3 regions of the Psychrobacillus sp. FSL H8-0487 genome follow, and region 3 is predicted to be linked to each of the others. Evidence: riboswitches for the same ligand, from Rfam matches in the RefSeq annotation. Region 3 holds a riboswitch; each other region holds the start of a gene.
The links. Region 3 has a riboswitch for thiamine pyrophosphate ahead of MHI47_RS09420 (3-oxoacyl-ACP reductase). Riboswitches for the same ligand answer to the same signal wherever they lie in the genome.
Positions count from the first base shown of each region.

Region 1 (2,270 bases), 1.7 Mb from region 3:
ACTCAATATGCGAATGCCAAGCATCAGTGCAACATAACCAGTACTGAATACCGTAAAGCCACCTAACAAATACCCGTAGGCAAAACTAAATACCGAAGATCCCACACCCGCTAGGATTAGAATCCAAATATCAAAGCGTTTGTATCTAGTTGCAGCAAATACTGCTTCTGCCCCTAAGCCTTGAATAACACCTGATAGAATTAGTCGGGGTCCAACGGCATTTCCTAACAACACCTCAATGGCAGCGGCGATTGTTTCTGAAATAACTGCAGCACCTGGCTTTCGAATAATATACATACTAATAATAGACACGATAAACCAAATGCCAAAAATCCATTCATATGCAATCGGACCTATAAATCCAGCCCAAATATTACCGATATGCAAGAACAATAAATAGACAATGCCAAATACAACGGCAAGTAAAGACATTAACACGATTTCTTTTAGCTTCCATGATTTCAGCATGTTAACGACCTCCATGAGAGGGGCTGTTAATACTCATAGAAACGGTCATAACCAAATGCTTATGCTCATCTGAGCGGGCATTCGTGAATGCTTCTTCATAAAATGCAAACACATCATGAATATCTCCATGAATACCACTCGCATAATGTATGGAATCATTAAACACACCTTGTGCTTTAGCACGATCCACTTCACGGTAAATAATGTCCATATAACTCGGGTTATTCATCGGGTATAGAGCAAATTGAGAAGATACATATTGTTTTGTTATATCTGTGTTGGCAATTATATCGCCTTTGTCTAGATAGACATCTCCTGCAGAATCACCGGGGCAACCAGCGGAAAAAGTACCGGACAGTGCAATATGTTCTCCTGTTTTAGCAGCATGCAATGTAATTGCTTTTGCCACATTAAATACATGTACTTGTTTGCCACGAATAACCGTCGACACATCATCTGTGTACATCCACACATTCGTCGTATCCGTCTCCTTCAAAGCACCTTTAATCACTTTGATAAAATCATTTGTCATCGGATGTAACGAAAAACGAAATCCGATAATTGGGCTCAATCCACATTCCATTTAAAAAACCTCCCTGTATTTTTTCATAAAAAAAGACCACATCCGTGAAGATGCAGCCACTTATCCAATACAAAAATATTAGGGAAGTCACCGCACTTCCTCACGCAGGTATTATCCTGATCGAGTTTTAAGGGATCGGAGCAAAATGCTCGCATCTCAGCCAAAGTGGGCACCCCTAGTGCGCAAAACGGTATGTAGTTTTTTAATATGCCCAAAGTATAACGTAGCTATTTGAAGTTGTAAATATGTTTGCAAAATTTCGTACTTTCGTCCATGCTTTATCTATCCCGATTGTTTGAGGGCTGGGTGAATCATAATGGATATTTGGAGAAACACCGGAATGTTGAGAATAATCACCCGAATGTAAAAGAGAATCACCGCAATAGAACAAAGAATCACCCGAAAGCACCAGAGAAACACAAGAATACATAACTCGAGGGAGGATAAAGTTTTGAAGAAAATATACATAACTCGTAAACTACCCGAAGAAATCATTGAGCCTTTAAGAAAAAAGTTTGATGTACAAATGTGGCATAGCGAAACTATTGGAATGACAAATGAAGAAATAATAACAAATGCTAAAGACGCGTACGCTCTATGGACGATGTTATCCGATAATATCGATCGTACACTAATTGAAGGCCTTCCAAATTTAAAAGTAATTAGTAATTTTGCAGTTGGCTATAACAATATAGACATAGAGGCGGCAAAAGACCGTAGTATTGTCGTAACAAATACTCCGGGAGTATTAACAGAGACAACGGCAGACTTAGCATTTGCTTTACTATTAGCAACTGCTCGAAGAATAACAGAAGTAGAACAAGAAATTCGTTCGGGTAACTGGGATTCCTGGTCACCAATGCAATATACAGGAATGGACATTTTCGGTGCAACGCTCGGTATTGTAGGAATGGGACGTATAGGGGAAGCGGTTGCTAGACGTGCGAAAGGCTTTGATATGAATGTGTTATATCATAATCGCTCTAGAAAACTAGATGCAGAAGAAACGTACGGCTTTACTTACGCGGAATTAGACGAATTACTTAAGCAATCTGATTTTGTCATTCTATTAACTCCACTTACACCTGAAACAAAGGGACTTATAGGGGAACGTGAACTTAATATGATGAAAGAAACTGCAGCAATTATTAATGTCGCACGAGGTGGCATAGTAGATGAACAAGCTCTTTATGAAGCACTGGCGTCGAAAAAGATATGG
Region 1 is NZ_JBBOZA010000001.1:214,244-216,513, forward strand. Features, by position in the region: gene MHI47_RS01120 (ECF transporter S component) at 1-468, opposite strand, end outside; gene MHI47_RS01125 (YkoF family thiamine/hydroxymethylpyrimidine-binding protein) at 470-1,051, opposite strand; TPP riboswitch at 1,132-1,238, opposite strand; gene MHI47_RS01130 (2-hydroxyacid dehydrogenase) at 1,503-2,270, shown strand, end outside.
Region 1: another riboswitch for thiamine pyrophosphate. It lies ahead of MHI47_RS01125 (YkoF family thiamine/hydroxymethylpyrimidine-binding protein); the one in region 3 lies ahead of MHI47_RS09420 (3-oxoacyl-ACP reductase).

Region 2 (2,270 bases), 1.1 Mb from region 3:
TCTTTGGCTTCTCTAGCTACTGCTTTACCAATTTGGTTCAATCTTGAACCTGCTTTAACTTTTAGCATTGCACGCTCAAATGCACTCTCAGCTACAGCACACAACTTCTCTTTCTCTTCATATCCTTCGCCTACGACAAAAGAAATTCCTGTGTCTGCAAAATAACCATCAAGCGATCCTGAAACGTCTATATTCACGATATCACCATCTTTTATAACACGAGCGCCTGGCATACCATGAGCTACTTCCTCATTAACACTAATACAAGTATATCCCGGAAAATCGTATTCTCCCATTGGTCCAGAAATCGCGCCATGCTCTTTAAATAGCTTTCCGCCGATTTCATCTAACTCTTTCGTAGTCACACCAGGTTTAGTAGCAGCCTTCATTACATCTCGAATTTCTGCAACAATACGCCCTATTTTTTTTAATGCTACTAACTCTTCGTCAGTTTGTACAATCATCTTAACAAGATCCCTTCTTCACTAAATGTATTCTAATCATACCATATTTAGTGAAGATTCGGCAGTGTGAGGCGTGGAGCTTTAACAAATAATATCGAACAAATGAAAGCTGCTACTAAAAATACAGGAATCATATAAGTAGAATTATAGATCAACGAATACAAAATAACATTTTGCTCACCAGCAAATTCACCAAAGAATAGAATACCTGAAGTTACATGTGCTAAATAACGAAGAAAAGCTGCGATGAACGTTCCCAAGACAACTGCTCTAACCATTTTCATTTTATCCTTTTGTTCAAATGCATGTAAAAACGCAGGTCTCAGAAAACCAGCAAAACCAGCTACCATAAATGCGATGAAATAATCTATTGCTACTTGTGCTATCACTATTTCAAATGATAAGGGAGCTGCGTAAAAACGGCCTGTAACGACTTGTAATACACCTATTAAAAATCCAGTAGTTAAACCTGCTACAATACCACGACGAAAAGCCATTAAAATAACAGGTACTAAAACGAATGTAACTGATCCACCTTGCGGCATTCCAAAGCCGATCATATCTAAAACATATCCTAAAGCTGCAAAAATAGCGATTTCCATTAATATTAATACTCGATTATTCTTCATGACAATCCCCTTTTTTTGACCACAAAAAAAACGACCCCCGGGATAGACCCAGACATCGCGCGATTGTCAGTTTCCATCCACATCCCTACGCAAGTATTAACTTACAGGTTCGAAGGGTACTATCTCAGCCGTATCAACGGCGCCCCTTGTGGTTTGAATTATTTAGTTCGAGTTCATTGTAGCTGAATAGATAAAGTATTGCAACCTTCTTTTGTTCTTTTGTTATACTTGTAAAAACTATATGCGTAAGGGGATGTTTACATGATTACATTATTAAAAGATTTAATACGTATCAAAAGTGACACATTGGAAGGCGCAAATAATGCTTTGTTATTTTGTGAGAATTGGCTAGAGGAACGAGGTATTACTACTACGATCTTAAAGCATGAGGAAAAACTGATGCTTATGGCAGTAATAGGAGACGGTGATAAATGTATGATTTGGAATGGTCACGTAGATGTTGTTCCAGGAGAAACTTCACAATTTCAGCCTTATATTGAGGGAGATTATTTATATGGTCGTGGAACAGCTGATATGAAAGCGGGAGTTGCAGCGATGATGCAAGCCTTTTATGAGCTATCTAAACAACCTGAAAATCTTGCTCAAAAAATCCAACTACATATCGTAACCGATGAGGAAACAGACGGAGAGACATCCAAATTTTTGGTCGATCAAGGATATATCGGTGACTTTGTTATATGTGGAGAACCTACCTATCTACAAATTGGCTTACAGGCAAAAGGAATTATCCAGTTTGATGTAATACTTAAGGGCAAATCTAGTCATGGTAGTCGTCCTTGGGAAGGAATAAATGCAATTGAACAAGCGTTTCTTTTTGACCAACAGCTTCGCAAACTTTCTTTTTTAACAGCAAGCAATGAGTTCTATGATTATCCTTCCTTAAACTTGGCAAAAATACAAGCAGGAGAACGATATAACGTAGTGCCCGATGAGTGCATAGTAAGTTATGATCTTCGTTACGTACCTGGACAAGATATGCATAGTATTCTTTTAGATCTCCAAACGTTGACAGAAGAATTTCCCAATAGTGAAATACAAGTGCACACTACCGCTCCTGCAGTAACAACTGAAGCTATTAACCCATATATCGAACGTATTGCTCAGGTCACTTCACAGTTTATAGGAAAACCTGCTGTGTTATTTGGGCAGCATGGAG
Region 2 is NZ_JBBOZA010000001.1:3,021,245-3,023,514, forward strand. Features, by position in the region: gene map (type I methionyl aminopeptidase) at 1-464, opposite strand, end outside; gene thiT (energy-coupled thiamine transporter ThiT) at 512-1,093, opposite strand; TPP riboswitch at 1,159-1,250, opposite strand; gene MHI47_RS15505 (M20 family metallopeptidase) at 1,355-2,270, shown strand, end outside.
Region 2: another riboswitch for thiamine pyrophosphate. It lies ahead of thiT (energy-coupled thiamine transporter ThiT); the one in region 3 lies ahead of MHI47_RS09420 (3-oxoacyl-ACP reductase).

Region 3 (2,270 bases):
AATGTTTCCGGAGGATCCCCTTCACCGATAAAGTCAATAATGTAGCTGGCTGTTTGTGACTTCCCATCATCCACTGCTTATATTTTACTAACCAATGGTCACTTTCTCCTTCAAAGTGCAACGTGCTAACACCAATTACAGCACAACCAGCGAGTAGCATGAACAAGAATCCCATCGCAATCTTCTTCACCATTTTCCCCACCTCCGTTCATTTAAATTTATACTGAATATAAGTAATTACCTGCTGTAAATTCTTTATTGTAATCAAATATTCACCTACTTTGTATTGCCATCTTTAACACTTCTTTTACAAAATGCCTATTTACTTAAATACGTTTGAAAATAAAATGAGTTCCAATTTCAACAAAATTTACATTTAATAATTTATTTTTTCTTTTTGACTAGTCGAGAAGAAGAGATTGTACTTAAATATATAAAATAGCGAAAGCTTCATAAGTAATTTTATATATGCTATACAGATTCAAGCCCAGTTATTGTGAGAAAAATGGCTTGATTATTTTAGTGATGCCTTAACACCTAACAAACAAGACTTGACATAAAATTCTAAAAACTATACATTGAAAGTAACTTAAATATAATCACTAGGGGTGTTATTTAACTGAGATGAGTATTTACTCAAACCCTTTGAACCTGAACTAGTTAATACTAGCGGAGGAAAGTGTAGATTCTAATACATAATAGCAGGCTGATGATGCCTAATTTTTACTATGCAATTATTTGTATTTGCGCAACTTTCCTAAAGGAAGGTTGCGTTTTTTTATTATATCTATCACTTTATCATTTAAGTTTCAGCAAAACTAACAGTATGGGAGTGGTTATGATGAAAAGAACAGTATTGGTAACGGGCAGTAGTAGAGGTTTGGGATCGGCTATTGTAAAAGAATTGGCACATCAAGGATTTAAAGTGGTTATTAACTACTATAAAAGTAAAGATGCCGCTGAAGAGCTTGTTTCTATACTAGGTAAAGAGAATGCAATTGCAATTTGTGCAGATGTCACAAATCGGGCAGAAGTCGATGCCTTGGTAAAGAAAGCAACCGAATATTTTGGTCAAATAGATGTTGTAGTCAACAATGCATTGGTAGGTTTCAAATTTGATCCAAACAAACAGAAATCCTTTACAGAACTTACTTGGGAGGATTATCAAAAACAACTAGACGGCACTTTAAAAGCCGCATTTAATGTAGTCCAAAGTGTTATACCTCAATTTATTGAACGACTAAATGGAAGTATTATAAGCATTGGTACCAATTTGTATCAAAACCCTGTTGTTCCTTATCATGAATATACAACAGCAAAGGCTGGACTAATTGGTTTTACGCGAAATATCGCCGCTGAACTGGGACAATTCGGCATAAGAGCAAATGTAGTTTCAGGTGGATTATTAAAAACGACTGACGCCAGTGCTTTTACAACTCCTGAAGTATTCGATTTAATTGCTCAATCAACGCCTTTGAAGAAAGTAACTAGCCCTGAAGATGTAGCCAATATGGTCGCTTATTTATCTTCAGAAAATGCTGATGGTATTACAGGTCAGAATTTAACAGTAGATGGCGGTTTGACAATGAACTAGTAACTTAATTTATAATAGATAGTCTTACAAAAATAGACGATTTAAGCAGTCACTCATGACATAGGTAGAGGAGTAGCTAATGAAAGGAAATCAAAGAAAACAAATCCACTTAGGCGTATTGCTGTATGGATGTGGACATCATCAGGCTGCTTGGTTAATGCCTGATTCAAGCATTGAATGCATCGGGAACATTTCTTATTACCAATCCTTAGCACAGTTAGCTGAAACGGGTTGCTTTGATGCGGTGTTCTTTGCCGACAATCAATCATTCCCTGCCAACGCCCCAAATGAAATGCCAGCATTTTGGTTAGATCCAGTGGTCAATTTAACTGCTATTTCTCAAGTGACAAATTATGTGGGATTAGTTTCAACAATCTCAAGTACCTTTTCGAATCCTTACACTGCTTCGCGACAACTGTTAAGCCTAGATCACATTACAAACGGACGTGTCGGGTGGAATCTCGTTACCTCAATGAGGGACGAGGAAGCATTAAATCATAGTATGTCGGAACTGCCTTCTCATGATAAACGGTATGAAAAGGCCGAAGAATTTGCTTCTTTAATGAATAAACTATTTCTATCATGGGACAGCAAGGAGATTCTATATAATCGAGCAGAAAAACAGTTAATCAATCCTGTTAATATACAACCTGTTGACCACAATGGGACCTATTTT
Region 3 is NZ_JBBOZA010000001.1:1,893,118-1,895,387, reverse strand. Features, by position in the region: gene MHI47_RS09425 (hypothetical protein) at 1-74, opposite strand, end outside; TPP riboswitch at 595-695, shown strand; gene MHI47_RS09420 (3-oxoacyl-ACP reductase) at 842-1,594, shown strand; gene MHI47_RS09415 (LLM class flavin-dependent oxidoreductase) at 1,674-2,270, shown strand, end outside.